3 regions of the Pseudoalteromonas sp. SR43-2 genome follow, and region 1 is predicted to be linked to each of the others. Evidence: predicted binding sites of a transcription regulator. Region 1 holds the regulator's gene; each other region holds the start of a gene.

Region 1 (4,293 bases):
CAACCACAACGCCCTGCAGAGCCGCGTACTCAGGCGCCACAACAAAGCATGCATAATTTTGTAAAACCAGAGCCACAGCGTGCCAAGCCTGAGCCTCAAGCAAAAGTTGCTGACAGCCTACAAGCATTATTAGAGCGTCAATCACCGCGTCCTCGTTCTCCTGAGCTTGCATCAATGTTTTCACAATCGGGTATTGATACTACTGATAACTATCAAGAACCTAATATGGGGCAGCGTACTAAAAATATGTTTGCCCCTGAAGCTTCTGCGCCAGTTCGTCCACAAACTCAAGCGGATAGCTTAGGTTTTGATGATTTAGACCGCGACTTTGATGATTTAGATAGCCCAGTAACCACTCGCCAACAAGCACCTAATAATGAAAGCGAAGAAATGACAACAATGCGTGAAGAAATGAACGCAATTCGTCAATTACTTGAGCACCAAGTATCAGGCTTGATGCAGCAAGATATGGCGCGTCGCGATCCAACACGCGCTTGTATGGTTGACCGTTTAGTCGGTATGGGTATCGATAAAGAAGTAGCACAGCAAATGGCATGTTTTGTACCTGATGATGTGTCTCGTAAGCAAGGTTGGAAAGCATTGTTAACTATGGTCGAAGATCAAATGCAAACAACCAATAATGAAATACTTCGCCAAGGTGGTGTATATGCGTTAGTGGGTCCAACAGGTGTGGGTAAAACAACGACTGTTGCTAAGCTTGCAGCTCTAGGCGCACAAAAATATGGTGCCGATAAAGTGGCGTTAATAACCACTGATACATACAGAATTGGTGCTTATGAACAACTTGCAACATATGGTCGTATTATTGGTTGTGGTGTTAAGCAAGTTAAAGATGCTAATGAATTAGCTGAAGTTTTATATCATTTACGAAATAAACGTCTAGTATTAATTGACACAGCAGGTATGAGCCAGCGAGATTTACGTTTAACTGAGCAATTAAACACGTTAATGCGTAACCAACGTGTAGATATTCGCAGCTACTTAGTACTTAGCGCGACAGCACAAATTAATGTATTGCAAGAAACTGTACGTCACTTTAAAAAAGTACAGTTAAGTGGCTGTATTTTCACTAAGTTAGACGAATCATTAAGTTTGGGTGAGATTCTTAGTATTGCGATTCAAAATCGCCTTCCAATAGGGTATCTTACTAATGGTCAACGAGTACCAGAGGATATTCGTGTTGCAAATGCTGAGAAACTAGTTAAAAAGGCTGAGCAATTATATTTAAAAAGAACAAAAGAACAACATTCAAGGCACCAAGCAGTGGCGCCAAGCACAGTAGGGATGTATGATTAACACAGTATTAGATCAAGCAAGCGGCCTGCGCAAAATGAGTCAAAACAATAACAACGGCGTAAAAGTTATCGCTGTAACCGGTGGTAAAGGTGGAGTAGGGAAAACAAATGTTTCTCTAAATACAGCTATTGCGCTTGGGCAGCAAGGTAATCGAGTATTAGTGCTGGATGCTGACTTGGGTTTAGCAAACTGTGATGTGATGCTTGGTTTACGTGTAGAGCGTAACTTGTCACATGTCTTATCTGGTGAATGTGAGCTTGATGAAATTTTAGTTGAAGGCCCTGCAGGAATTAAAATTGTACCCGCTACATCGGGTTCGCAAAGTATGGTTGAATTATCACCATCTGAGCATGCTGGGCTAATTCGTGCGTTTAGCGAATTGAATACCGAATTTGATATTTTAATTGTAGATACAGCTGCTGGTATTTCAGACATGGTACTGAGCTTCTCGCGTGCAGCGCAAGATGTAATGGTTGTTGTATGCGATGAGCCGACATCAATAACCGACGCTTACGCACTTATTAAAGTATTAAGTCGTGAGCACGGCGTTTATAAATTTAAAATTGTTGCCAATATGGTGCGCAGTATGCGTGAAGGCACTGAATTGTTTGCAAAGCTATCTAAAGTTACCGACCGCTTTTTAGATGTATCAATGGAGCTAGTAGCAACGGTTCCTTATGATGAAAATATGCGCAAAGCAACACGTCGTCAAAAAGTAATAGTAGAGCTCTTTCCAAATTCGCCAGCCGCTCTTGCGTTTAAAACGCTGGCAACAAAAGCAGTTAAATGGCCAATACCCAACCAACCATCTGGGCATTTAGAGTTTTTCATTGAGAAACTAGTAAACGGTTAATTATGACAACACTGGTGAATAGAGCTATGGGATATCAATCAACACAAAATTTAAATGTGATTGTTGAGAAGCATGCATCACTTGTTAAAAAAGTGGCATGTCATCTAATTGCTCGATTACCACCTAGCGTTCAACTTGATGATTTAATTCAATCAGGAATGATAGGCTTAATAGAAGCTTCGAAAAACTTTGATGCAACAAAAGGCGCAAGCTTTGAAACTTTTGCAGGTATTCGTATTCGCGGTGCTATGCTTGATGAAATGCGCCGTGGTGATTGGGCTCCTCGTTCAGTTCACCGTAAAAACAGGCAAGTTGCAGAAGCAATTACTGAGCTCGAAAGTAGTCTGAACCGCGAACCAACGGACATAGAAGTTGCTGAAAAACTTGAAATTTCGCTCAATGAGTACCATCATATTTTAAATGATGCGAATACGAGTAAAATATTAGGCATTGAAGACCTTGGTGTAGATGAGGATGTTATTACTCCTGTAGGCCAAGATTTAGCACAAGATAAACCTTTTAATAATGTTAAAAATGATAGGTTTAATGAGTCTTTGCTAAGTGCAATTAAGTCATTACCAGAGCGTGATGCAATGGTGCTTTCTTTGTACTACAACGATGAAATGAATTTAAAAGAAATAGGACATATACTCGATGTAAGTGAATCGCGTGTAAGTCAGATACATGGTCAGGCGATGATTAAGCTTAAAGCTAAAATCAATGACTGGATAAATTAGTAGTAAGTAAACAAAGGTTAATACCTCACTGGGGGATGTTTTGGATAAAAACATGAAAATTCTTGTAGTTGATGATTTTTCAACGATGAGACGCATTATAAAAAACCTGTTACGTGACTTAGGTTTCACTAACGTTCAAGAAGCTGATGATGGGTCTACAGCTTTGCCTATGTTGCAAAATCAAGTGTTTGATTTTGTAGTTACGGATTGGAATATGCCTGGAATGCAGGGTATTGATCTTTTAAGAGCAATACGTGCAGACGAGAAGTTAAAACATATCCCTGTATTAATGGTAACTGCAGAAGCTAAAAAAGAACAAATAATAGCTGCGGCGCAAGCTGGCGTGAATGGTTATATTGTTAAGCCATTTACGGCTGGAACATTAAAAACTAAATTAGAAAAAGTATTTGAACGCTTAGGCTAATGATGGGGGAGAGGCTTATGCCAGTACCAGCTGCGCCTCAAATAACGTTAGAACAAGCTCGTCAGCTCGTTGTTTTTTTAGAAAATGATGAGCAAGACAAAGCAAATCAGTTGATTTTAGAGGCTGCTTCTAAAGAGCAATCTGAATTATTTGCTGAAGTTGGAAAGTTGACTCGTCAACTGCACGAAGCCCTTAAAAGTTTTGAGCTTGATACTCGCTTAACTGATATAACGACAGATGCGATTCCAGATGCTAAAAAGCGGCTTAATTATGTTATAGAAATGACAGAAAATGCGGCTAATAAAACAATGGATGCAGTGGAAGCGAGTCTTCCCATAGCCCAACAGTTAGCGGACGAAATATCTCATATCAAACCGACATGGGATCGTTTAATGAGCCGCGAGATTGAGCTTGGTGAGTTTAAGCAACTTTGCCATAGCATCGATAAGTTTATGAACAACTCTCATCATAAGACTGATGAGCTTCAAAACTTAATGACAAATGTATTAATGGCTCAAGACTATCAAGACTTAACAGGTCAAGTTATTCGCCGTGTTATTGAACTTGTTAGGGAAGTAGAAGAAAGTTTACTGCATCTTTTAACTGCGTTTGCTGAACAAGACGACAGTAACAGCACCGCGAATAAAGTAGAACAACAAAAAATAAAAGAACCAGTTGCCACACAAACTTTAGCAGGTCCTGAAGGCCCTATTATTGATAAAGAATCGCGTAATGATGTTGTATCTGATCAAGATGAAGTTGATGATCTTTTATCAAGTTTGGGCTTCTAAGAGGAGAGTAACTGCATGTTTGAAGTCGATGAAGATATTTTACAAGACTTTCTTGTAGAGGCTGGAGAAATCCTAGAGCTTTTATCTGAACAGTTAGTTGAGCTGGAAAATAATCCAGAAGATACCGAGTTACTAAACGCTATATTTAGAGGTTTTCACACTGTAAAAGGT
Region 2 (4,293 bases), on a different contig from region 1:
TTGTTTAATTTCATTATTAACCTCAATCGCAAAATCCAGCTGTTCAATAAAACCACTTAGCTCAATCCATGCGCTATTAGGGCTTTTTATAGCGATAATTTCGCCTAAATATAAATCATCTAATCTCGCCGATAACACTAATAGTTCACCTGCGGGTATACCGACTAAAGGTTCATCGGCTTTATTATTTTTACTAATCTGTAAGTTTTTATTACTTAAATCAAAACTTTTAGATGACTCATATAAAGCCCATTTTTTTTCTATATTAAGTAAAATGTCGTCTACATTAATTTGCTTTTTACTATCTTTAGCGCACGTAGGAAGTGTCATTATAAGTAAAAGAGTAAAAAGTAAATATATACGCATTTTTATAACCAATATTAATTAGTTATAGCAGTGACAGAACCACTTTCATCAATAGAAAAAACCTCATTAAAAAAAGTATGTTTGCTATATTTATTTAACCCTTTATATATAACTCTAAGAGTACCTGGGGGGGTTAGCATGTCAGGCTCTAATAAAGACATACTTAAACTTTTTGTATTTAACTCAGGGTAGATACTGAAGTCGTTAAGTATTGAAACCTTTTTTTCTTTTTCATCTGATTTAGCTTTGAAATACGCTTCCAGTTTACCAAATGAACTATACTTACCATTTCTTGCCATAGTAAACTCAATAGAATCGACTTTACCTGATTTAGTTTTCGCAAGCTTTAATTCTTCTATATGTACATTTGGGGAAGCCAATTTCCCCTGTCGTAAAATAACAGGAATAGAATAACTTAAGATAAAATTAACATTAACACCTACTCCTTCGCTTTCTTTTACCTTACTATCACTGGGTAAAGCTTTGAATAGAAGGTGAGAGCGATATTCATTAATAGCCAGATCTTTAGGTTTACGCAATGCAAGCTTTACAATTTGGCGTTCGCCTGGAGCCAACCTCACTTGTGAGGGGCTCATTCGTATCATATTACTTAACGATTTTGGGTTTTCAGCAACCGCCTTTAAGGTTTTGTACCCACCCGACTGTTTAGCTTGTTTTTCTTGCCACTCTAATCGGTAAGTTTTATAGTCATCGCTGCTATTAATAAGTATTATCTTAGCGACTCGCTGACGATCGTCAAATTCAATCCTAGTTGGAGATATAAGTAGATTTGCGTAGGTTGAGAAACTAAAAAAAATTTGTAGAAGTAAAATTACGATGACAAAATGTCGCTTCATTAGTAAAGTCCTTTACTATTAAATAATTAATATTCTATTGTTATTTGAATTATTGATTTAAACTGTTCATCGAAATAATCACTGTTATTACCTGATGTGCTAATTAGGCCTCCAATATGAACCTCTGCAGTTCCTAACCCATTGGTTACTATGTCATTTCTATATAATAGCTTATTAAGAATAAACGAGCTGCCACCACTAGTGCTTGTAAGTGGCATATCGTTAACGGTGTCAGAAATTATAAGCTGTACCCTAGGCGGAAAGTTTTCAATTAATACTTCAGCCACCTCGCCACCTTCAATTATATGAATGTCATTGGTACTTGAACTACGCCCGTTAGGCAATAGCTCAAGTGTACTTACACGCTCGTTTTTGGCAACAACCACGGTTCCAAAATTAAGCTGCTGGAAAATAGTCACTTGGGATACAGCACTAAATGAAGAAAATATAATCAATAAACATGAGTATTTTAACATTATTCCCTAATCCCAACTATTCTCTTATTGGTATTCAACAGTTACAGCAACATCCCCTGTGTATGAAACATCGCCATACTCTGTAAATACTGTTTTATCTGTAGTTAATGTTGCTCCAACACTAAATGTTGCCGTACCATCAATATCTGTCGTTACAGTACTAGTCGAGCCATCAATGGCTCCTGTATCTGCGGTATTACTGCCCGCAACTACATAATATGTAAAATCAGATAACGTAAAGCCCGGCCCGCCAGGTGCAGAATCTTGCGTAGTCATATCTACATCAGTAACACTTTGGATCAGTATATCTGTAAAATTTGAAGCACCTGAAATTGTAAAAGTCGCTGGTGCGAAATCCGTTGAATCTAAAACACTAATTTCAGCATCTGTATTTGTAGTTCCAGCTGTTGCTATATAAGTTGGGTTACTCCCCGCTAATGCAGGAAGTACTACTGAAGCAAAATCTGCAGCATCTCCACCATTAGTTACTCGAACAATACCAAAGTTCATTGGATCCCCAACTTCAAAGTCAAATGAATTTTGTACTTGTACAGATGCAACTGCATTCGCTGTTTCTGCGATTACTGCTGAAGAGGTTAAAGAAAGTGCAGTGATAGATGCAGCCAAAGCTACTTTAGTAAAAAGATTGTTCATAATTTGTCCCTTAAATATATTTAATTAACCCTTAGTCAGGTTACATTAAGTATCGGCAGAGTCCATGAAATATTTAGAAAAAATATATTTTTTATTAAATATTCAAAACAAGTAAACTGTTTTTGTATTTAGCCTTCTTTAAAAGTGGTCAATTTACACTTATTTCCTAGCCTGAAAAAAAACATGCACAACTGTGCAGCTTGCTTTTGAGTTTGAACGGGCCCAGCTACCAGATTATAGAGCGTAACTGAATTTTTAGTTTGCGCATTTATTTGATATTGCAAAATTGCACTTAATTGTGGATATTGCTGCTGTAGACGCTGCACTTGTGCTTCAGCTCTTTTAGAATTCATATACCTAGCAATTTGAACACCGTAACTTATTTTTTTCGCATCGATAATACTTTTGCTTTCTATGGATTCTGTTGCTATGTGGGCAATGTTTTCACTTCCGTACTTTATATACTTAACATCATCTTTAAGTGGCTCTGGCACTGAATCAATATCGGTTTGTGCGGAAAGAGCTTGAATTAACATTAACAAGTCTTCTTCAATATCACTTAAACGATTTATTTTTTCTTTACTGCTGTCCCATTGTTCAAGATAAGGCTTTATCTCTTGCATACGGACCATATCATCTAACTGATTAGTGTCAGCATTTTGACTGCTACACCCCATAAGGCTAAGAGCTAATCCCACGTATAAAATAAAATGTTTCAACTGATTAAAAACCATTTAGCACTATGTAAAAATAACAATGCAAAAAACAAGCCAAAAAAGATCTTATAATCCAATATTTTAAAGTTTAACCGGCTTATCAGTGTAGTTACTTACTATGCAATCGAGTTTGTACAGTTTGAATACGTCACAGTCTGCTTTTGCATTTTTAAAGTTTTGGTAAGAGCCAAGCTTTAGCCTGTAAAACATTTTGTCGTTTATTTTGGCGGTTTCTATGTTAGTCAATATTTTATCTCTAAACAACGGTGCTGCTTTAGTATTTAGCTCTTGCCATGCTTTAGCCACACCTTGCTCTGAGTCAACCGAAGCTACCTGTAAAGCAAATACATGTTTAGGTTTATTTAATTTTACAGTTTGTTTTTTATTACTGTAATTTTGTTTAACTTGTTGGCGTGATTTAACATTACGTGTGTTTCGTGGTGAGCGTACAGACTTGCTGCTATACCCTTGATTAGACTGCGCAATAGCTTTGCTGTTTATAATATCAATATGATTTACGAGGTAAGTTATTTCTTTTTCTAATCTTAAAATTCGCTCTATACCTTCACGAGCTTGTTGCCACTGCATTGCGGCATCTTTTAGCTGTGCAAGTTCAAGGGCTGTAATTGATACGTAGTCAGGCGAGTTACTTTGAGGTTGTTCGTCAATGGTTTTTATTTCAGGCGTAACGCTGCATGCTGTGCCAAATAAAAGCATTAGCAAGCTAAGTAAAAGCCCAATGTTATTTTTTTTATATATAAACATGTATTTGCTGTCCTGAAAGCAGTGTTTTCACTACATTTCAGTTAAACATTCTCACAAGAAAGCGTTTAACTTTATTTAAGCTGTGAGCTATAAAACTTAGCTCTTCGCATGCTTGTCAGTGTTTTGTAAAACACAACGTTGCATACTCCCACCCTTCCTTGAGAGCATTATTTAATACAAATTCAATGCCAGTTAACACAAACTTTACAACATAAATAACAATATGTCTGTAATGACTTAAAAACTTTTATTTTAGAGCTACTCCTTTCCTTATTTTATTCTAGGGCCTGTTGACCTTTCAGGATTAAAATTTGTTCAATCTAGGGGCCATTTAATCGCGGCGTGAGGTTTGTAACCTAGTGGGCTCGATAACTGCTCCTGCGTTATTCTACTGACTTACATCCCTGTAAGAATAAGTAAAAACCGAGTAAAGCTTCCGCGTCCTGCTCACGCCCCTTA
Region 3 (4,293 bases), on a different contig from region 1:
AAAATTAAAACTGAGTTTATTACTTTTATGTTTACCATTTGCAGCACTTGCTGCACAGTTTGAAGTTGATAATCAATACACTGTTATAGATGTAGACAAAAGCAAGTCACCGCAAGTAACCGAGTTTTTCTCATTTTACTGTCCACATTGCTTTAAGTTTGAACCAGTAGCAAAAGCAATTGAAAAAGGCTTGCCAGAAGGCGCTGAGTTTATTAAAAACCACGTGAACTTTTTAGGTGGCGTGTCGCCACAAGCACAAAGTAATTTAAGCTTTGCCTACTTAATTGCTAAGCAGCATGGTCAGGCTCAAAGTATTAGCGATCAAATTTTTAAAAGTATCCATGTTCAACGTGCACCATTAACTGAAATGAAAGACGTTAAAAAATTACTTGAAGTAAACGGTATTGATAGCGCAACGTTTGATCAAGAGATTGCAAGCATGCCAGTCATTTCAGCTGAGCAAGCAATGCAAGACAAACAAAATAAATATTCAAAATTAGGCGCACTTACAGGTGTACCTACTTTTATTGTTAACGATAAATATAAAATAAACCTCAACACCATCAAAAATCAAAAAGAACTTGATGAGTTAGTAGCGTTTTTATTAGCACTATAAATTTCGGAGTATAATAATGATTAAATTGGTTAAAGCAGGTTTGCTTGCAATATTACTGCCTATGGCAGCAACAAGTTTTGCAGCAACGTATGAAGAAGGCGTGCATTACGACGTAGTTTCTGAGCGTGCAACTAAAAAGCCAGAGGTTAAAGAGTTCTTCTCATTTTACTGCCCTGCATGTAATAACATGGAAGCACTAATTGGTGAGTTTAAGCCTAAGCTTGATAAAAACGTTAAATTTAAAAAGAGCCATGTTGATTTTGTAGGTGTACGTGACCCAGAAAACCAACAGATGATGAGCCAAGCACTGGCGACAGCTGAAGTGCTTCCACAAAAAGATCAGATTATTTCTGCAATCTTTAATCATATCCATACAAAGCGCGCTAAATTTAATGAGCTTGCAGATGTAAAAGATATATTTGTAGCGCAGGGCGTTGATGGTGATAAGTTTGATAAGCTGTTTAAAAGCTTCTCGGTACGTACGCTGAGCTCTAAAATGAAACGCGATCAAGACTACTTTAAAGAAAAAGGCGCACTACGTGGCGTACCTACCTTTATTGTAAATGGTAAGTACAAATTAAACCTAGGTCGTGAGTCGGGTATTACTAAACCTGAAGACATTAGCAAATTAATAAATTACTTAGCTAACAAGTAAGTTTAGCTAAAACAAAAAAAAGCTCCTTAAGGAGCTTTTTTTATGGGTAACGTTTACTGAACGTATTTATTTGCGCTGTAAGAAAACGCCCGACTCAATGTGATGCGTATAAGGGAACTGATCAAATATAGCAAAGCGCTTAACGTTATGCGTACGTGTTAAGTGATCAAGGTCACGCTCTAGGGTTTCAGGGTTGCACGATATATAAATTATGCTTTCGTAATTAGCCACTAAGTCACACGTTAATTCATCCATGCCCGCGCGTGGTGGATCAACTAATATGGTTTGGCAGTCATAGCTTTTTAAATCAATCCCTTCTAAACGCGAAAAAGTACGCTCGCCATTCATTGCTTGAGTAAACTCTTCACTCGACATACGAATAATATCTAAGTTTTCTACGTTGTTTTTAGCAATGTTGTATTGAGCAGAGTGAACAGATGATTTTGATATTTCCGTCGCTAATACTTTATTAAAAGAACCCGCTAATGCAATTGAAAAGTTACCGTTACCGCAATACAGTTCTAGTAAATCATTTTTAAGTGGTTTACATAAATCTTGTGCCCACTCCAGCATATGAATATTTACTTTTGCATTAGGCTGAGTAAAGCTATTTTCTACTTGTTGATATATAAGCTCTTGGCCATTAACTGTTAAAAGTTCAGTTACAAAGTCATCACCAAGTACTTCTTTTTGTTTGCGGGCACGGCCAATAAAGTCAATTTTGTATTTACTGCTAAGCTTTTCTTTAAGCGCTTTAATTTCACTTAACCATTCATCATCCAGTGGTTTGTGATAAAGCAAGCTTACTAAAATTTCACCGCTTAGCGTTGATAGGTAATCGATTTGAAATAACTTACGGCGTAATATTTCACAAGGCTTAAGATTTTCTATCATCACCTGCATTATTTCACCTACTAGAGGCGCTGCTGGGTCAAATGTATCAACACGGATTTTTTCTTTTGTTTGTTGATCAAACATAATGTGAAACAGATCGTCACCGTCGTGCCATACTCTAAATTCAGCACGTTGGCGGTAGTTAGTTGGCTCTGAGCTAAATACTTCTAGTTGCTCCACACCAAAACGTTGGAACTGTGCACTAATACGCAGCTCTTTTTCACTTAACTGCGCTTGGTACTGTGTGGTATCTATTTTAATAACTGCCATTAACGCTACTACCTTATCTAAGATCTGTTTATCGGCGCTATTGTAGGGAGCGCTGCGTATTTGTCTAGTTTTGGCTAGCATTTATGCTGTTTTATTGAACATTGTACTTTAGTTTTTGTTGTTATAGCCGATAATAAACTACGCACGCTTAGGAGACGAATCATGAAAATAGGTAATTATGGCTTTACGCCAAATAACAACATCAATAAATTCAATAATAAAGCTGATATACAGCAACCTACAATTACGTCTCCTCAAGATAGCTATCAACAACGAGGCCGAGAGTTGGCCGCAAAGGTGCTTGGCGATAAAATGGCTGAGCAGCTTGGATTGCCTATCGCAGAAAAAAAAGCAGATAAACCACTATTTGATTTTGATGAAATAGTAAAAAACGTACTCGATTTTGTAAGTAGTGCTGTTAATAAAGCAAAAGCTAACGGCGCTGATGACGAAAAGCTCAAAGATATGTTAGGCGATGCGCGCAAAGGCGTCCAAATAGGGATTGACGACGCTGTTGATGAACTCAAAGGTACAGGCGTATTTAATGATGACATGGAAGAGGGCATTAATAAGTCCAAAGAGGGAATTTACAATGGGCTGGATAAGTTTGAAGAGTCGTTATTTAACCCACAACCTGCCAGCGTAAATATAAGCCAGGCCCAATACGTCAGTATGACGAGTAATGCAGAGTATAAATTTACTACCGCAGAAGGCGATGAGGTAAGTATTAGCTTTGCTGATGCATTTGAATCTCAATCGGCAAGTGGCTATCAGCAAAATAGTAATAGTGAGTCGTTTGCAAGCTCATCATCGCAATCTCGACAGGTATCATTTTCGATGTCGGTAAATGGTGACTTAAACGAGCAAGAGCAAGAAGCTATTAATGCGATGATGGAAGACTTACAAGATTTAAGTAAAACCTTTTTTGGTGGTGATTTAGATGAAGCATTTGAACAAGCGCAAGAGCTGAGTTTGGACAGCGATCAGCTGGTGGCTTTTTCTATGGATTTACGCCAAACAAAAACAATAGCAACAGTTAAAAGCTATGAAGAATATAAACCAGCACCAGAAAAACAAGTAGCAGAGGGTTTAGCCCCTTTTAATGACGACCTTAAAAATGCTTTTGAAAAAGCGGGTGAGCTTGGATTACAAAATCAGCTAGCTGGCATTCTCCAATGGTTAAATCAAGATCAGGAACAAATAGATAAGTTAGTAGATTATACAAAGTCTATGTTCGAAAACCTTAATCAGTTAAATTCAGCAGCCGACAGGCTTACTGATTTAGAAACCGCGCAAAGTTAAACTACTTTCTTTTATAAAAACCTCATGGCAAACTGCCGATCTTAAAGTAAAGTAGGAACGGTAGTTTGTCAGCGCATATAATGGTCTTTGATTCAGGTATTGGTGGAACTACTGTACTTGAACATATCAAGCAAAGTATCCCCAATGCTCAGTACAGCTATTTTATGGATAATGCATTACTACCTTATGGTGCTCAATCCCAACAAACTATAATTAACCGATTATGTTCACTCATTCATTTCATCAAAGCCAACACGCTTAACGTCGATTTAATTGTAATAGCGTGTAATACAGCTTCTACATCTGCACTCAGCGCTGTTCGCCAAATTACGGATATTCCTATTGTAGGTGTTGTGCCAGCAATAAAGCCTGCGGCAGAATTAACACACTCAAATCATATTGGCTTGTTAGCCACACCGGCAACGGTCGCCAGTTCATACACAAAAACATTAATTGCTGAACATGCACGTAATGTGATCGTTAATCTGTATAGCAGTGTTGAATTAGTAACGTTAGCTGAGGAATGCTTTTTTACAGGCTCTTTAGATACAAATAA

Evidence for each region. The regulator FliA, encoded in region 1, starts transcription of late flagellar genes. The targets are predictions, from matches to a motif close to CTAAAGNTNNNNNNNNNNNNGCCGATA.
Region 2: a site for FliA is predicted at 2,404-2,430, ahead of H5120_RS19120 (DUF4402 domain-containing protein). Genes of this name have one in related genera too.
Region 3: a site for FliA is predicted at 2,542-2,568, ahead of H5120_RS19540 (DUF5610 domain-containing protein). Genes of this name have one in related genera too.

What each region holds. Positions count from the first base shown of each region.
Region 1 is NZ_JACJED010000016.1:77,018-81,310, reverse strand. Features, by position in the region: gene flhF (flagellar biosynthesis protein FlhF) at 1-1,317, shown strand, start outside; gene H5120_RS14050 (MinD/ParA family protein) at 1,310-2,170, shown strand; gene H5120_RS14045 (RNA polymerase sigma factor FliA) at 2,197-2,907, shown strand; gene cheY (chemotaxis response regulator CheY) at 2,948-3,331, shown strand; gene H5120_RS14035 (protein phosphatase CheZ) at 3,349-4,122, shown strand; gene H5120_RS14030 (chemotaxis protein CheA) at 4,138-4,293, shown strand, end outside.
Region 2 is NZ_JACJED010000030.1:27,467-31,759, forward strand. Features, by position in the region: gene H5120_RS19105 (hypothetical protein) at 1-366, opposite strand, end outside; gene H5120_RS19110 (molecular chaperone) at 381-1,223, opposite strand; gene H5120_RS19115 (hypothetical protein) at 1,250-1,699, opposite strand; gene H5120_RS19120 (DUF4402 domain-containing protein) at 1,724-2,353, opposite strand; gene H5120_RS19125 (SPOR domain-containing protein) at 2,482-3,087, opposite strand; gene H5120_RS19130 (SPOR domain-containing protein) at 3,151-3,834, opposite strand.
Region 3 is NZ_JACJED010000033.1:20,975-25,267, forward strand. Features, by position in the region: gene H5120_RS19525 (thiol:disulfide interchange protein DsbA/DsbL) at 1-616, shown strand, start outside; gene H5120_RS19530 (thiol:disulfide interchange protein DsbA/DsbL) at 633-1,271, shown strand; gene trmA (tRNA (uridine(54)-C5)-methyltransferase TrmA) at 1,338-2,435, opposite strand; gene H5120_RS19540 (DUF5610 domain-containing protein) at 2,598-3,737, shown strand; gene murI (glutamate racemase) at 3,803-4,293, shown strand, end outside.